DNA from 2 places in the Streptomyces sp. NPDC102406 genome. Region 1 is predicted to be linked to the other one. Evidence: riboswitches for the same ligand, from Rfam matches in the RefSeq annotation. Region 1 holds a riboswitch; the other holds the start of a gene.
What was found. A riboswitch is a leader RNA that binds a small molecule or an ion and turns the genes downstream of it on or off. The one in region 1 is predicted to bind S-adenosylmethionine.
Positions count from the first base shown of each region.

Region 2: another riboswitch for S-adenosylmethionine. It lies ahead of ACIRF8_RS06665 (aminotransferase class V-fold PLP-dependent enzyme); the one in region 1 lies ahead of thrC (threonine synthase).

Region 1 is NZ_JBIWKP010000001.1:120,814-129,339, reverse strand. Features, by position in the region: gene groL (chaperonin GroEL) at 1-499, opposite strand, end outside; gene ACIRF8_RS00665 (cold-shock protein) at 798-1,007, opposite strand; gene ACIRF8_RS00660 (ubiquitin-like small modifier protein 1) at 1,439-1,714, opposite strand; gene thrC (threonine synthase) at 1,759-3,069, opposite strand; SAM riboswitch class I at 3,088-3,242, opposite strand; gene ACIRF8_RS00650 (glucosyl-3-phosphoglycerate synthase) at 3,377-4,324, shown strand; gene ACIRF8_RS00645 (trehalose-6-phosphate synthase) at 4,401-5,786, shown strand; gene otsB (trehalose-phosphatase) at 5,893-6,738, opposite strand; gene ACIRF8_RS00635 (DUF3263 domain-containing protein) at 6,783-7,019, opposite strand; gene ACIRF8_RS00630 (ABC transporter substrate-binding protein) at 7,030-8,244, opposite strand; gene ACIRF8_RS00625 (ROK family protein) at 8,478-8,526, shown strand, end outside.
Region 2 is NZ_JBIWKP010000001.1:1,449,384-1,457,909, reverse strand. Features, by position in the region: gene ACIRF8_RS06690 (polyprenyl synthetase family protein) at 1-412, shown strand, start outside; gene ACIRF8_RS06685 (terpene synthase family protein) at 409-1,326, shown strand; gene ACIRF8_RS06680 (cytochrome P450) at 1,338-2,693, shown strand; gene ACIRF8_RS06675 (cytochrome P450) at 2,762-4,117, shown strand; gene ACIRF8_RS06670 (Lrp/AsnC family transcriptional regulator) at 4,219-4,500, shown strand; gene ACIRF8_RS06665 (aminotransferase class V-fold PLP-dependent enzyme) at 4,534-5,940, opposite strand; SAM riboswitch class IV at 6,164-6,281, opposite strand; gene trpD (anthranilate phosphoribosyltransferase) at 6,355-7,419, opposite strand; gene ACIRF8_RS06655 (cytochrome bc complex cytochrome b subunit) at 7,542-8,526, opposite strand, start outside.

The sequences.
Region 1 (8,526 bases):
CCTTGTCCATCGCCTCGGCGATGAGCTCGCCGATCTGCGTGTCGGCGGCGGAGATGGAGGCCGTGGAAGCGATCTGCTCCTTGGTCTCCACGTCCTTGGCCTGCTCCAGGAGGGCGGCGGAGACGGCCTCGACGGCCTTCTCGATGCCCCGCTTGAGAGCCATCGGGTTGGCACCGGCGGCCACGTTGCGCAGACCCTCGCGCACCAGGGCCTGGGCCAGGACGGTCGCGGTCGTCGTGCCGTCACCGGCGACGTCGTCCGTCTTCTTCGCGACCTCCTTGACCAGCTCGGCGCCGATCTTCTCGTACGGGTCCTCGAGCTCGATCTCCTTGGCGATGGAAACACCATCGTTGGTGATCGTGGGGGCGCCCCACTTCTTCTCGAGGACGACGTTGCGACCCTTGGGGCCCAGGGTCACCTTGACGGCGTCGGCGAGCTGGTTCATGCCGCGCTCGAGGCCGCGCCGTGCCTCCTCGTCGAACGCGATGATCTTGGCCATGTGAAGTGGTCCTCCCGGACGGGGTGGAAACGCAAACGGACCGTGCTGGTGCCCGCGACGGACGGACCTTGAGCCTTGTGGTTCCTTGCCCCACCCGGCTCCCGGACCTCACCGACCCGATCCAAGTTCTGTCACTCTCACCTGGAGAGTGCTAAGCCAATGATTAGCACTCGACCCATGCGAGTGCAAGCGGCTACCACAGATTCGCGGGGGGCGCGCGCAGCACGAAGGGCCCGCGCCCCCGGTGGGGACACGGACCCTGCGTCTCGTACGAAGCCTCAGTCAGTCGCGACGCGCTTCAGCCGGCGGCGGCCAGGCGGACCATGTCGGCCTGCGGCCCCTTCTGGCCCTGCGAGATCTCGAATTCCACTCGCTGACCCTCTTCGAGGGTGCGGTAGCCGTCCATCTGAATCGCGCTGTAGTGGACGAATACATCCGCACCACCGTCGACCGCGATGAAGCCGTACCCCTTCTCCGCGTTGAACCACTTGACGGTGCCCTGAGCCATGCCTAACTCCCCTATTACTGGCCCTTGCACAGACCCGCACTTCGCGGATCCGGGTCAGACCTCACCCCCCCACAAGCGTTGGGGTGTGCGCCGGAACGCGTCGACCGCGGCTGAATGTATCTGCCCAACTGCCGTCTGCAACAGGTCAATCGGACGAGAATTCTGGGCAGCCGCGATCGGGGGAACCGGGCCAACTCACCGGAACCCGGGGCAAGTCGGGCCGGGTAAATGCCATAAAAGGCCCGAAAGGGCGGGGCACTTTGGCTGCTTCTTGTCGCGTCTCGCGCGAGAACTCATATGCGCCCGTCATGCGCCACGGGCGGAAGCGAATCAGCTTTCCCAACTGTACCGCGCTCAACCATGCAGAATTGCCCCCTCCGCTTCTCCGGCGGAGGGGGCAACAAGGAGGACGCGGGGCGGAACGGAAAAGATCAGCCGCCCGCGACGGCGGGAATGATCGAGACCCCGGCGCCGTCCGGCGTCGCCGTCTCCAGGCCCTGCTCGAAGCGGACGTCGTCGTCGTTGACGTAGACGTTGACGAAGCGGCGCAGCTTGCCCTGGTCGTCCAGGACGCGGGCGGCGATCCCGGTGTGGTTCTTCTCCAGGTCGGCGATGACGTCGCCGAGCGTGGCGCCCTCGGCGCTCACCTCGGCCTGCCCGCCGGTGTAGGTACGCAGAATGGTGGGGATCCGGACCTTGACGCTCATGCTGGGTGACTCCTGAGGCTGGGCTGCGTGCGAGTGAGGATGGCTCAGTGGTCCAGGCCGGCGGCCCGGAACGCGTCGAGGGACGGCCGGATCGTCGCCGTGGCCTGCGAGGACTCGGCGACGGCGTCCAGCGTCTTGAGACCGTCACCCGTGTTGAGCACGACGGTCGTGAGCGTCGGGTCGATGAGGCCCGCCTCGATGAGCTTCTTGGTGACGCCGACCGTCACTCCACCGGCCGTCTCCGCGAAGACACCCTCCGTCTGCGCGAGCAGCTTGATCGCCTCGACCACCTGCTCGTCGTCCACGTCCTCCACCGCGCCACCCGTTCGGCGGGCGATATCCAGGACGTACGGCCCGTCGGCCGGGTTGCCGATGGCGAGCGACTTGGCGATGGTGTCCGGCTTCTGCGGGCGCACCACGTCGTGGCCGCCCTTGTAGGCGACGGAGACCGGCGAGCAGCCCTCGGCCTGGGCGCCGAACAGCTTGTAGGGCCTGTCCTCGACGAGGCCGAGCTTGATCAGCTCCTGGAGCCCCTTGTCGATCTTGGTGAACTGGGAGCCGGACGCGATGGGGATGACGAGCTGGTCGGGCAGCCGCCAGCCGAGCTGCTCGCAGATCTCGTAGGCCAGCGTCTTGGAGCCCTCGCCGTAGTACGGGCGCAGGTTCACGTTGACGAAGCCCCAGCCCTCGCCCAGCGGGTCGCCGATCAGCTCGGAGCAGAAGCGGTTCACGTCGTCGTAGTTGCCCTCGATGGCGACGAGGTCACCGCCGTAGACACCGGCCATGACGACCTTGCCCTGCTCCAGGTCGTGCGGGATGAACACGCAGGAGCGGAAGCCCGCGCGGGCGGCGGCGGCGCCCACGGCGCCGGCCAGGTTGCCCGTCGAGGAGCAGGACAGGGTGGTGAAGCCGAAGGCGCGCGCGGCCTCGATGGCCTGGGCGACGACGCGGTCCTTGAAGGAGTGCGTGGGGTTGCCCGAGTCGTCCTTGACGAACAGCTTGCCCGGCTCGACGCCGAGCTCCCGGGCGAGGTTGTCGGCCTTGACCAGCTTGGTCCAGCCGGGGTTCAGGTTCGGCTTCTCGGCGACGTCGGCCGGGACGGGCAGGAGCGGGGCGTAGCGCCAGATGTTGGCCGGGCCCGCCTCGATCCGCGCGCGGAGCGCCTCAGGGTCGCCGACGGGCAGGTCGTAGGCGACTTCCAGGGGGCCGAAACACTCGACGCAGGCGAAGATCGGCCCGAGCTCGAAGGTGGTGCCGCACTCGCGGCAGGAGAGGCCGGACGCGGGGCCCAGGTCGACGGTCTTCGCGGTGGTGCCCGTGGTGGCGACGGCGGTGGCGACGGTCTGTACAGCCATGAGAGGCGAGGCCCTTTCTCCTCATCTTCCTCGCGGCGCATCTCGCCGCGAGACGGATTTGGCACCTTCCCTAGCCGGGAGCCTCGCGGGCGCACTGCGATGCGCGGACGAGACCGGCTGGAGGGTTGCCGGGGCTTCAACGGGCCGTATCCCTCTGCCCCTCTGGATGAGCGGTATTCGATTGTGGGCGGCGGCGACCCCGACATGCGATGGTCACCGACGTTGTTCAAGACTGTAACCGAAGGCCCGGACCCTTGAGATAGTCGTCCGAACCGCGAGATGGATCACATAGGGAAGGACCCTGACCGTGCTGGAAGAGGTCGAGACCTGGCTGAACAGGCGTTCCTGGTCCGTGGCCGACCGCCCGCGGCATCAGCTCGTCGCCGCGAAACGTGCCACAGGACAGCGCGTCAGTGTCGTCCTGCCCGCCCTCGACGAGGAGGCGACGGTCGGTGACATCGTCTCCGTGATCAGGGGCGAGCTGATGACCCCCGCCATGCCGCTCGTCGACGAGGTGGTGGTCCTGGACTCCGGTTCCACGGACCGCACCTCCGAGGTGGCCGCGGCGGCCGGGGCGCGCGTCGTGCACCGCGACAGCGTCCTGCCGCGCATCCCCGCCCTACCCGGCAAGGGCGAGGTGCTGTGGCGGTCGTTGTTCGTCACCTCCGGCGACATCGTGTGCTTCGTGGACGCGGACCTGAAGGAGTTCTCGGCGGACTTCGTCACCGGCATCCTCGGCCCGCTGCTCACCGACCCGGACGTGAGCTTCGTGAAGGCCATGTACGACCGGCCGCTGGGCTCCGCCGCCGGCCAGGGCGGCCGGGTCACCGAGCTGCTGGCCCGCCCGGTCCTGAACATGCACTGGCCGCGCCTGGCCGGGTTCGTGCAGCCGCTGGGCGGGGAGTACGCGGCGCGCAGGTCGCTCCTCGAACGGCTGCCGTTCCCCGTCGGGTACGGCGTCGAGCTCGGGCTGCTCGTGGACGCGCTGCACACCGTGGGCCTGGACGCGCTGGCCCAGGTCGACGTGGGCGTGCGCAAGCACCGGCACCAGGACGGGCAGGCGCTCGGCCGGATGGCGGCGGCGATCTACCGCACGGCGCAGCTCCGGCTGGCCCGCGGCCATCTGGTGCGGCCGGTCCTGACGCAGTTCGAGCGGGGCGACGACGGGTTCGTACCGAGGACGTACACGGTGGACACGGCGGAGCGGCCCCCGATGGCGGAGATCGACGAGTACGCGCGGCGCCGCGTGGCGTAGCCGCGGCGGTACGCCGGACCCCTGACGGAATCCGGCCGTACGTTTGAACCGGGGCGAGCCGGGCTAGCGTGCCCCTATGGCTTCCACGCAAGGTGCTGCTGAGGTTCTCGTCGCGTCCAATCGCGGCCCCGTCTCGTACGTCGTCGAGGACGGTGACGACGGTTCCATCGAGACGAGGCGCGGCGGCGGCGGACTGGTCTCCGCGCTCAGCGTCGTCGAGGACAAACTCTGGGTGTGCGCGGCGCTCTCCGACGGCGACCGCGAGGCGGTACGGCGCGGTGTCGCCGAGCCGGGCGTGCGGATGCTGGACATCGACGCCGCCGTGCACACGGACGCGTACAACGGGATCGCCAACTCGGTGCTGTGGTTCGTGCACCACATGCTGTACCAGACGCCTCTGGAGCCGTCGTTCGGCCCGGAGTTCCGCCGCCAGTGGGCCGCCTACGAGGCGTACAACCGGGCCTTCGCCGAAGCCCTCGCCGAGGAGGCCGCGCCCGGCGCCACCGTCGTCGTGCAGGACTACCACCTGACGCTCGTCCCCGGCATGCTGCGCGAACTGCGCGGCGATCTGCGCATCGGGCACTTCTCGCACACGCCCTGGGCGCCCGTCGACTACTTCCGGATGCTGCCCGACGACATCGCCGAGCAGATCCTCAAGGGCATGCTCGGCGCGGACCGGCTCGGCTTCCTGACCCGCCGCTGGGCGGACGCCTTCACCGACTGCTGTACGCGGATCCTCGGGGGCACGTCGGGGACCCGGATCGGGGTGCACGGGCTCGGTGCGGACGCCGACTTCCTGCGTGAGCGCGCGGGCCGGGAGGACGTCGGGGAGCGGCTGGCCGCACTGCGGGAGCAGGTCGGTGAGGGCCGCAAGGTGATCGTGCGGGTGGACAGGACCGAGCTGTCGAAGAACATCGTGCGGGGCCTGCGCGCCTACGAACTGCTCCTGGAGGACCGGCCCGAGCTGCGCGAGAAGGTCGTGCACGTCGCGTTCGCCTACCCCTCGCGGCAGGACCTCGCCGTGTACCGGGAGTACACCGACGAGGTGTCACGCGTCGCCGAGGCCATCAACGCCCGTTTCGGCACGGAGGGCTGGACGCCGGTCGTGCTGCACGTCAAGGACGATTTCGCGCGCTCGCTGGCGGCGTACCGGCTCGCGGACGTGGCTCTGGTCAACCCGATCCGCGACGGCATGAACCTCGTCGCCAAGGAGGTGCCGGTCGTCTCCGAGGAGGGGTGCGTGCTGGTGCTGTCGCGGGAGGCGGGGGCGTTCGAGGAGCTGGGCGAGGACGCGCTCGTGGTGAACCCGTACGACATCACCGGGACGGCGAAGGCGCTGGGCGCGGCGCTCGACATGCCCGCGGACGAACGCGCCGAACGCACGAAGCGGTTGGCTGCCGCCGGGACCGCGCTGCCCCCCGGGCAGTGGTTCCTGGATCAGCTCGGGGCGCTGCGGGAGTAGTTCTCGGCCGGTCGCCGGGTGCGGGTTCGGTGGGGGCCGGTCGCGCGGTTCCCCGCGCCCCTGAGATGCGCACCGCGTGCGCCATCTCAGGCAGGCGCGCGTAGCGTCAGGCCCCCACGGCCCGGCCCAGGTGGGTCAGGAGGGCCACGACGCCCGCGGGGCCGTCGAGGACCAGGTCCGCTCGCTCGGCCAGTTCGGAGATCACCGTGTCGGCGGCGACCAGCACGCCCGGCATGCCCTCCGAGCGCAGCTTCTCGACCGCCGCGAACGCGGGGAGGTCGCCGAGGTCGTCACCCGCGTAGAGCACCGACTCGGCGCCCGCCTCGCGGACGTACTCGGTGAGCGCCACGCCCTTGTCGACGCCCGGCGGGCGCAGTTCGAGGACCATGCGGCCCGGCTCCACGACGAGGCCGTGCCGCGCGGCGAGCGCGGTCAGCGGCGCGCGCAGCGTCTCGAAGGCGCCCTGCGGGTCGTTGGCGCGGCGGGTGTGGACGGCGACGGCCCGGCCCTTCTCCTCCACGTACGTGTCATGCCACAGGCCCAACTCGCCGAGTACGCCCGGGAGTTCGGAGCGCACGGCGGCGACTCCGGGGTGCGGCGCGGGGGCTCGCACGGTGCCGGTGGCGGCGTCCCAGCGCTCGGCGCCGTAGTGGCCGAGGACGACGAGGTGCTCCAGGCCGGGGACGCCCTCGAACGCGCCGTTGCGCACCGCGACGCCCGCGGGCCGCCCGGTGATGACGGCGACGGAGGCGACGCGGGGCGCCAGCGCGGCGAGCGCCGGTACCGCGTCGGGGTGTGCGCGGGCCTGCTCGGGGTCGGCGACGATGGGGGCCAGCGTCCCGTCGAAGTCGACGGCGATGACGCTCCGCCCGGGGCGCGCGACGATGGCGGCCAGGCCGTCGCGCCCGGCGGTGGTGGTCGGGGTCCAAAGGTCGTCCTGGTGGCTCACCATAGGACCGACCTTATCCGCGCCCGGGGCGGCGCGGGGACCCGGGCTCAGCGCTCGCGGCGCTTGCCGTCCCGCACCCGGCGCAGCCGGTTCACCGTCACCGGTGCCAGCTCCAGGGCCCTGGGATCGTCGAGGAGCGCGTTCAGGAGCTGGTAGTAGCGCACGGGCGCCAGGTCCAGCTCCTCGCGGATCGCCCGCTCCTTGGCGCCCGGCGACTCCCACCCGCGCCCCTCGAACGCGAGCACCGCGCGCTCGCGCTGTCCGAGAGGGGGGCGGGACTCCATGCCGGTCACGTTACTCGGCGGCCTCGGCTGCCGCCGCCTGGTTCTGGATGCGGCCGAGCACGGCGCCCGCGCTGTTGTTCGCGGTGACGGCGGTGCCGACCTGGTCCTTGATCTCGGCGCTGACCGACGCCCAGGACGTCTTGCCGACGGGGTAGATCTCGGCGTTGGGCAGGCTCTCGAGGAACGGCCAGAGCTTCTTGTCCTCCTGGGCGGCCGACATGGCCTCGGAGGCGCTGGTGGTGACGGGCAGCAGGTCGTACTCGCGGGAGAACTCCAGGACGTTCTTCTCGCTGTAGACGTAGTTGAGGAAGTCGCCGACCTGCTCGCGGTGGCCGTTCTGCTTGAAGGCCATCATCCAGTCGGCGACGCCCATCGTGGACCTGGCCTGCCCGTTCGGACCGGGCAGCGGCACGGTGCCGTAGTCGACGCCCTGCTTCGCGGCCATCCCCATCAGCGTGGGGTGGCCGTTGAGCATGCCGACCTCGCCCTTGGCGAACGCGGCGAAGGCGTCGGCCCGGTTCAGCTTGCCGGGCGCGGTGGGGCCGGTCAGTCCCTTGTCTACGAGGTTGGTCTTGAGCCAGTCGAACGTCGCGACGTTCTGCTTGGAGTCGATGGTGTACGAGCCGACGTCGTCGGTGTAGCCGTCCCCGCCGCTCAGCATCCAGATCATGGTCTCGGCCTGGGCCTCCTCACGGCCCAGCGGCAGCGCGTAAGGGGTCTTCACCCCGTCCGCCTTGAGCGCCTTGGCGTCGGCGGCCAGTTCGGCCCAGGTGGTGGGCGGGGTGATGCCCGCGTCCTTGAACAGCTTCTTGTTGTAGAACAGCAGCCTGGTGGAGGAGGCGAACGGCATGCCGTACTGGGTGCTGTCGACCTTGCCCGCGTCGGCGAGCTGGGACAGGAAGTCGGCCTGGGTCGGGACGTTGAGCAGGTCGCCGACGCGGTAGAGCCTGCCGTCCGCCGCGTAGTCCGCGTAGGCGCCGATCTGTGCCAGGTCCGGGGCGTGGCCCTCGTCGACCATGGTCTTGACCTTGGCGTCGACGTCGTTCCACGAGTAGACGTCGACCTGGACGTCGACGCCCGGGTGGTCCTTCTCGTACGCGGCGGTCAGCTTGTCCCAGTACTTCTGCGTGCTGTTGCCCGCGGAGTCGCCGTAGTCGGCGGCGACGAGCTTGAGCGTGACGTCGCCCGAGCCCGAGCCGCCGCAGGCGGTGAGCGCGCCCGCCATGCCCAGTGCGGCCGTCGCCGCTATCAGACCGGTGATGTGCCGCTGCACCGCTGTTCCCACCCTCGTATGTGTGTCACGTGTGATGTCGCGGGTTCTCCGGGGGTCCCCCGGGCCCGCACCGAACCTTAAGGTCTACACCACCCTGATCTCACACCGGCAACAGGGCGGTACCGGCGCAAGATCCATGCGAATGGACTAGACCTCTCAAGGGTCTTCGCGCGACACTGTGCCCCGTGGAACATGTCATCGCCCTGGACGTGGGCGGCACCGGGATGAAGGCCG
Region 2 (8,526 bases), 1.3 Mb from region 1:
CGCGAGCACGCTCGCCGCATGCACCGCGTTCGCCCTGCCGCTGGGCGAGGCGTTCCAGCTCCGCGACGATCTGCTGGGCGTGTACGGCGACGTCCGCGACACCGGCAAGTCCCGCCTCGACGATCTGCGGGCCGGCAAGAACACGACGCTGGTCGCGCTCGCCCTGCGCCACGGCGACGCGACGCACAAGGACCGGTTGCGCACCCTGGTCGGCGACCCCGCCCTGGACGAGTCCGGCGCGGAGGAGGTCCGCACGATCTTCGCCGCGACCGGCGCCCGCGACGCCGTCGAGCGCATGATCGACGATCGCTACCGGCTGGCCCTGCGGGCCCTGGCGGACAGTCCCTTCACCCCCGACGCCGTCACCGCCCTCGAACACCTCGCCACCACCGCCACCAGGAGGAACGCATGACCGCGGATCTGACCACGTCCGGCGCCACGGCCCTGGCGGGCTCCGCGCGCTACTGGGAGGAGTGCACGGCCCGCTTCGCCGCCCTCTTCGACCGGCACGTCGGGTACGAGGCCCAGAAGGTGCCGTTGACCGACGCCGAACTGCGTGAGGTCATCGACGCCTGCAACCGCGCGGTCGCCCCACTGGGCAAACAGGTCTCCGACAAGCGCTGGATTTCCTACATGGACGTCGTGCGCTGGTCGCAGAGTGCGCGGCACATCAAGGACATGGAGGCGTTCAAAGCGGTCTGCGTACTCAACTGCGTGACATTCGTCTGGGACGACATGGACGCGGCCCTGCACGACTTCGACCTCTTCCTGCCCCGGCTGCGAGCCGTCTGCGAGCGGTACTACTCCCCCGAGGACGCGGAGTTCGCGTACGAGGGCGCCCGCGCCTTCGTCACCAGCGACCACATGTTCCGCGACTCGCGGCTGAAGCAGGTCCTCTGCAACACCTCGCCAGAACAGTACTTCCGCTTCCGCGTCACCGACGTCGGTGTGGACTTCTGGATGCGGATGTCCTATCCGATCTACCGGCACCCCGAGCTGACCGAGCACGCCAAGACGGGCCTGGCCGCCCGGATGACCGCCCGCGGACTGGCCATAGTCAACGACTTCTACTCCTACGACCGGGAGCAGGCCCTCGGGCAGATAACCAACTGCTTCCGCCTGTGCGACATGGAGGACGAGGCCGGTTTCCGGAGCTTCTTCCAGGCACGCCTCGACGACATGGCCGAGGACATGGAGTGCATCAGGGCGTTCGACGACACGACTCGCGACGTCCTACTGGACCTCATCCAGGGGAACTTCGTCTGGACCACGCGAGACCGCCGCTACCGGGCCCCCGTGAACGACGTCAACTCGCGTATCCAGTAGGGGGTCGGCGCATGCACACCCCCAAGACACCCGCGGAACGGTCCTGGCGGACAGGGGCCGCACCCGGCGCCCTGCCTCTGCTGGGGCACGTGCCCGCGCTGTGGCGGCGCCCCCTGGAGTTCCTCGCCTCGCTGCCCGTCCACGGTGACCTGGTCGAGATACGCCTCGGTCCCAAGCGGGCCTACCTCGCCGCCCACCCCGAGTTGGTGCGCCATGTCCTGCTCAACCCCCGCCTCTTCGACAAGGGCGGTGTCTTCGACAAGGCGCGGCAGCTCCTCGGCAACAGCCTGTCTGTCTCCCGCGGCGAGGAGCACCGTTTCCAGCGGCGGCTGATCCAGCCCGCCTTCCATCCGACGAAGATCGCCGCCTATACGACGGCGGTGGCCGAGGACACCCGTACCGTCACCGACGCGTGGCGGCCGGGGGAGATCCGGGACATCAGCGACGCCATGCACGCCCTGCTCATGCGGGTCGCCGCTCGCACCCTGTTCTCCACCGGGCTCGACGAGGACACCATCGAGGAGGCCAGGCAGTGCCTGCGCACGGTCTCCCACGGCATCTACAAGCGCACCGTCGCTCCGCTGGGCATCATGGAGAAGCTGCCCACGCCGGGCAACCGCGCCTACGACCATGCCAACAGACGGCTGCGGCAGATCGTGGCGGACATGATCGCCGTCCGGCGCCGGTCCGACGCGGACCACGGCGACCTGCTGTCCACGCTGCTGCGGGCGGAACACCCCGAGACCGGGGAGAGCCTGGACGACGACCAGGTCCTGGACCAGGTCGTCACCTTCCTCGTCGCCGGCAGCGAGACCACCGCCTCCACCCTCGCCTTCGTCTTCCACCTGCTGAGCACCTTGCCCGACGTCGAAAAACACCTGCACGCCGAGGTGGACGAGGCGCTGGGTGGACGTGTCCCCGGTTATGACGACCTTCCCGCCCTGCCCTACACCCGCAATGTGATCACCGAGGCGCTGCGCCTGTACCCGCCGTCCTGGATGGCGATGCGGGTCACGGCACAGGACGTCGAGCTGGGCGGCCGGCCGATCCCCGCCCGGACGATGATCCTCTACAGCGCCTACGCGCTGCACCACAACCCCGACCTCTTCCCCGACCCGGAGACCTTCGACCCCGGGCGCTGGGAAGGCGAACGGCTCGCGCAGGTGCCCCGCGGGGCGCTGCTGCCGTTCGGCGCGGGCAGCCACAAGTGCATCGGTGACGTGCTCGCGCTCACCGAGACCGCGTTGATCGTCGCGACCGTCGCCGCGCGCTGGCGGCTGCGCCCCGCACCCGGCGCCCGGCTGCACCTGGAGCCGAAGGCCACCTTGGAGGCAGGCCCTCTGCCCATGATGCTGGAACGCCGCTGACCTGGGCAGCACCCCTTCCCTGTCCCCCGAACCCCCTCTCCGTCACCGTCACCGGAGGCACTCGCGGCATGAAGAACCCATCCGACACCGGGCGCGACTGGCGGTTCGCCACAGCGCCGCACCGACTGCCGCTCGTGGGCCACGCGTTGTCCCTGGCGCGCCGTCCGCTGGAGTTCCTGGCCGGGCTGCCCGCCCTCGGGGACCTGGTCGAACTGCGGCTCGGCAGCAAGCCCACCTACCTGCCCTGCCATCCGGAGCTGGTGCAGCAGGTACTGGTGAACGCGCGGGTCTACGACACCGGCGGACCGGTGAAGGAGAAGGCCCGTCCCATCCTGGGCAACGGGCTCATCACCTCGGACTGGGCCGACCACCGCCGCCAGCGGCGCATGGTCCAGCCCGCCTTCCACACGGCACGCATAGCCACGTACGCCGAGGTTATGGAGAAAGAGTGCGCGGCGCACGCGGAGACCTGGCGGGCGGGGCGACCCGTCGATGTCGGTGACGCGATGCAGGCGCTGACCGCGCGCGTGACAGCCCGGGCTCTGTTCTCGACGGAGATGGCACCGCACTCGGTGGCGGAGATCCAGCGCAGCCTGCCCGTCATGGTGCGCGGCGCGTTCCGCCGGGCGGTGGACCCGACCGGTGTGCTGGCCAAGCTGCCGCTGGCCGCCAACCGGGAGTTCGACGCCGCGCTCGCCCGGCTGCACACCCTCATCGACGGCATCGTCGGGGACTACCGGCGCTCCGGCGAGGACCGCGGTGACCTGCTGTCGGCGCTGCTGGCCGCGCGGGACGAGGAGGACGGCGGCGCGATGACCGACCAGGAGGTCCACGACCAGGTCATGACATTGCTGCTGGCCGGGGTGGAGACCACCGCGAGCGCCCTGACGTGGGCCTGGCACCTGCTGGCTGCTCACCCCGAGGCGGAGGCACGGCTGCACGCCGAGGTCGACGAGGTGCTGAGCGGCCGGATCCCGACCTACGCGGACATCCCGAAGCTCGCCCACACCCAGCGGATCTTCACCGAGACCCTGCGGCTGTACCCACCCGCGTGGATGTTCACCAGGACGACCACCGAGCCCACCGAGTTGGGAGGCCACCGGTTGCCGGTCGGGGCGGACGTGCTGATCAGCCCCTATGTCATCCACCGCATCCCGGAACTCTTCCCGCGCCCGGAGGTGTTCGACCCGGACCGCTGGCTGCCCGAGCGGGCGCAGGACGTCGCTCGCGGCTCGTACCTGCCGTTCGGCGGGGGCAGCCGCAAGTGCATCGGCGACGTCTTCGGAATGACGGAGGCGACGCTCGCGCTGGCCACACTCGCGTCCCGCTGGCGGCTGCGTCCCGTGCCGGGCGCCACGGTCTCGCCACGCGCCGAGATGAGCTTGACCGCCGGGCCGCTGCCGATGGTTCCGCGCCCTCGCTGACCTGACCGGCCGAGAGGCCGCATTGTCGAGGCCCTGCGTGCCCGCCCGGCGGGTCTCGTCCTACAGTGAAGCCCCCAGGCCCCCGAGGAAGAGAAGCAACCGTGATCACAGCGATCGTTCTGATCAAGACCAGTGTCGACCGGATCCCCGAGATCGCGGAGTCCATCGCTGCGCTGTCCTCCGTCAGCGAGGTCTTCTCCGTCACCGGGACGTACGACCTGATCGCCATGGTCCGGGTACGGCGCCACGAGGACCTCGCGGAGATCATCCCGGGGCGGATCAGCAAGATCCCCGGCGTCGAGGTGACGGACACGCACGTCGCCTTCCGGACGTACTCGCAGCACGACCTGGAGGCGGCCTTCTCGATCGGCCTGGATTCCTGACGGGGCCCGCCCGGCCGGTGCCCCGGGGCGGTCTCACACCGACGGGACGCAGCGCCCGTCCTCGGTGCGGTACTGCCACTTGGCACCGTCGCGGACCAGTTCCCGTACGGCGCCCACGAACCGCTCCACGTGCTCGTCCGGGGTGCCGGCACCGAAGCTGACCCGGATCGCGTTCAGCGACTTCTCCCCGGGGGCGGCCTCCGGCGCCCCGCACTCGCCCTGGGTCCCCGGGTCGGAGCCGAGCAGCGTGCGCACCAGCGGGTGGGCGCAGAACAGGCCGTCCCGCACGCCGATCCCGTACTCGGCGGAGAGCGCGGCGGCGAAGTGCGAGGAGTTCCATCCCTCGACGACGAACGAGATCACGCCGACGCGCGGCGCGTCGTCCCCGAACAGGGACAGCACCTTCACCTCGGGCACCTCCGCGAGCCCTTCCCGCACCTTGCGGATCAGGTACTGCTCACGGGCGACCAGGCGGTCGAAACCGGCCTCGGTCAGTGCCTTGCAGGCGGAGGCGATGGAGTACACGCCGATGACGTTGGGCGAGCCGGCCTCGTGCCGGGCGGCGCTGTCGTGCCACTCCACGTCCACGCCGCCGTCGGCGCGCCGGGCGACCTTGCGGGAGGCGCCGCCACCGGCGAGGTAGGGCTCGGAGGCGCGCAGCCAGTCGGCGCGTCCGGCGAGCACCCCGCTGCCGAACGGGGCGTACAGCTTGTGCCCGGAGAAGGCGATCCAGTCGACGTCGAGGTCGCGCAAGGAGACCGGGTGGTGGGGGGCGAGCTGGGCGGCGTCGAGCACGATGCGGGCGCCGTGCGCGTGCGCGGCGGCGGCCAGTTCCCGTACGGGCCACAGTTCACCGGTGACGTTGGAGGCGCCGGTGACGCAGACGAGGGCCGGGCCGTGGGGGTCGCGGTCGGCGAGGGCCCGCTCCAGGGTCGCGACGGCCTCGCCCGGGGTGCGCGGCGCGTTCAGGTAGGTCACCCGGGCGTCGCGCCAGGGCAGCAGCGACGCGTGGTGCTCCGTCTCGAAGACGAACACCTGGCAGTCGGCGGGGAGCGCGGCGGCGAGCAGGTTGAGCGAGTCGGTGGTGGAGCGGGTGAAGACGACCTGGTCGTCCTCGCGGCAGTCGAGGAACGCGGCGACGGTGGCCCGGGAGTTCTCGAACAGGTCGGTCGAGAGCTGGGAGAGGTATCCGGCGCCGCGGTGGACGCTGCCGTAGTACGGGGCGTAGGCGGCGACGTCGTCCCACACGCGCTGGAGGGCCGGGGCGCTGGCGGCGTAGTCGAGGGCGGCGTACGTCACCTCGCCACCGGTGACGAGCGGCACGGTCACGTCCCGGCCGAGCACGGGCAGCGGGGCCGCGCAGGCGGGGTCGGCGGACTCGGCGCAGGCGGTGGCGGTGGCGGTGGCGGTGGCGGTGGCGGTGACAGGGTGAGCGGACATGTCTGACTCCCGGCAGGACAAGGCGAAGGACAAGGCGAAGTGGCGGTACGAGCCCGCACGGCAGCCCCAACGGGCTTACTGCGTACGGGAATTGACCTCGACGCATGGCGGACAGAGGGCCACACGGAGGGTGTTGGTGGAGAAGGGGCCGCTCGGCCCTAGCACATTCGCTTGCTCACGAGACTGCTCCCTCGACGACCAGGACCCCTGGGGATTCGCGAGGGGTCCGCGCTTGCCATACGCCTTGCTGCGTACGGCCTGGTCTTCACCCAGGGCACCCCGCCACGGACGGAGGGTTGCCGGACAGCGGGCTGGGGCCTCGATCGCTGTCACTCATGACCTTGGAAAGCATCTTGCCACACGTTTCCGATACGGCAAGGGCGCAGTCCACGATCCGGACTGCGCCCCGGGCGGTCAGCGGTTGCTGGCCGCCACCCATCGCTCCAGGGCGGCCTTCGCCGCGCCGGAGTCGATCGACTCGGCCGCGCGGTCCATCCCGGCCCTGATCTGCTCGGCGAGTGTCCCGCCGACGGGCCGTACGGCGACGAGCGCGGCGGCGGAGTTCAGCAGTACGGCGTCACGGACCGGCCCCCGCTCCCCGTCGAGGAGGCGCCGGGCCACCTCGGCGTTGAACGACGGGTCGCCGCCCCGCAGCGCCTCGATCGGCACCGTCTCGATGCCCACGTCCCTCGGGTCGAAGACCTCTTCGCGCACGGCCCCGTCGCGTACGACCCACACGCGCGAGGTGCCGGTGACGGTCAGCTCGTCGAGTCCGTCGTCACCGCGGAACACCAGGGAGGAGTTGCCGCGTTCGGCGAAGACCCCCGCCACCACGGGCGCCATCCTCGGATCGGCGACCCCGACCGCCTGCGCCCTCACCCGGGCCGGGTTGGTCAGCGGGCCCAGGAGGTTGAAGACGGTGCGAATGCCGATCTGGCCGCGGGCCGCGCCCGCGTACCGCAGCGCGGGATGGAACTTGACCGCGAAGCAGAAGGTGATGCCGGCTTCCTCCGCGACCTCGGGGACGCGGGACGGCGGCAGGTCGAGGTTGACGCCCAGCTTCTCCAGGACGTCCGACGATCCCGACGCCGACGAGGCGGCCCGGTTGCCGTGCTTGACGACCTTGGCGCCCGCTCCCGCGACCACGATGGCGGACATGGTGGAGATGTTGACGGTCTTCGCCCCGTCCCCGCCGGTCCCCACGATGTCGACGGTCTCGCCGGGCACCTCGATGGTGTTGGCGTGCTCGTACATGCCGCGTACGAGACCGGTGATCTCCTGGACGGTCTCGCCCTTGGCGCGCAGGGCGACCACGAAGGCGGCGATCTGCGCGTCGGTCGCCTCACCGGTCATGATGCGGTCCATCGCCCACGCGGTGTCGTCGGCGCTCTGGTCACGGCCCTCCAGGAGTCCGTTGAGGACGGTGGGCCAGGAACGGCCCGCCGCGGTGTCGCCTCCAGCGGGGTGCAAAGCGCTCATGGCCGCTCCTGTTGTCGTCGTCCTGGGGTGGAACGAAGCCACCCTATCGAGCCGCGGGGACGGCAAAGAGCCCCCGTCCAGTGCCTGGACGAGGGCTCCTGCCGTGGCGGACAGTTCAGAGATCAGTGGTGGCCGTGGCCGCTGGTGATCTCCTTGTACTCCTCGGCGGTGGGCTTGGGGATCTGGTTGTTCTCCCCGTAGAAGCCCTTCGAGAGCTTGGCGCGGGCCTTCTGGAGGCGCGAGACCTTGCGCTCGACACCGTTCTCGTCGACCGAGGGGCCGATCTCGACCGGCTGGTACTGCTCGTGCGCGGTGAGCGTGTGCAGCGCCCCGGGGTCGAGCGGCTCGTGCACCTCGATGAACTCACCGTGCGGCAGGCGCTTGATGATGCCGGACTCGCGTCCGTGCAGCACCTTGTCCCGGTCGCGGCGCTGGAGGCCGAGGCAGATCCGCTTGGTGGCGATGAACGCGAGGACCGGGATGACGAAGAACCCGATGCGCACGAACCAGGTGATCGCATTGATCGACAGGTGGAAGTGGGTCGCCCAGAGGTCGTTTCCACCACCGATCAGCATCACGAAGTACGCCGTCAGCCAGGCCACACCGAACCCGGTACGGGTCGGGGTGTTGCGCGGCCGGTCGAGGATGTGGTGCTCGCGCTTGTCACCGGTGACCCACGCCTCGACGAACGGGTACACGGCGATGGCCACCAGGACCAGCGGGAAGATCACGATCGGGATGAACACACCCAGGACGAGCGTGTGGCCCCACAGGTTGATCTCCCAGCCCGGCATCACACGGACCAGACCCTCGGCGAAGCCCATGTACCAGTCGGGCTGCGCACCGGTGGACACCTGGTCCGGGCGGTACGGGCCCATGGCCCAGATCGGGTTGATCGAGGCGATCGCGGCGATCGCGGCGATGACACCGAAGACCAGGAAGAAGAAGCCACCCGCCTTGGCCATGTAGACCGGGAGCAGCGGCATGCCGACGACGTTCTTGTTCGTCTTTCCGGGGCCCGCGAACTGCGTGTGCTTGTGGTAGAAGACCAGGATCAGGTGCGCCACCATCAGGCCGAGCATGATGCCCGGCAGCAGCAGGATGTGG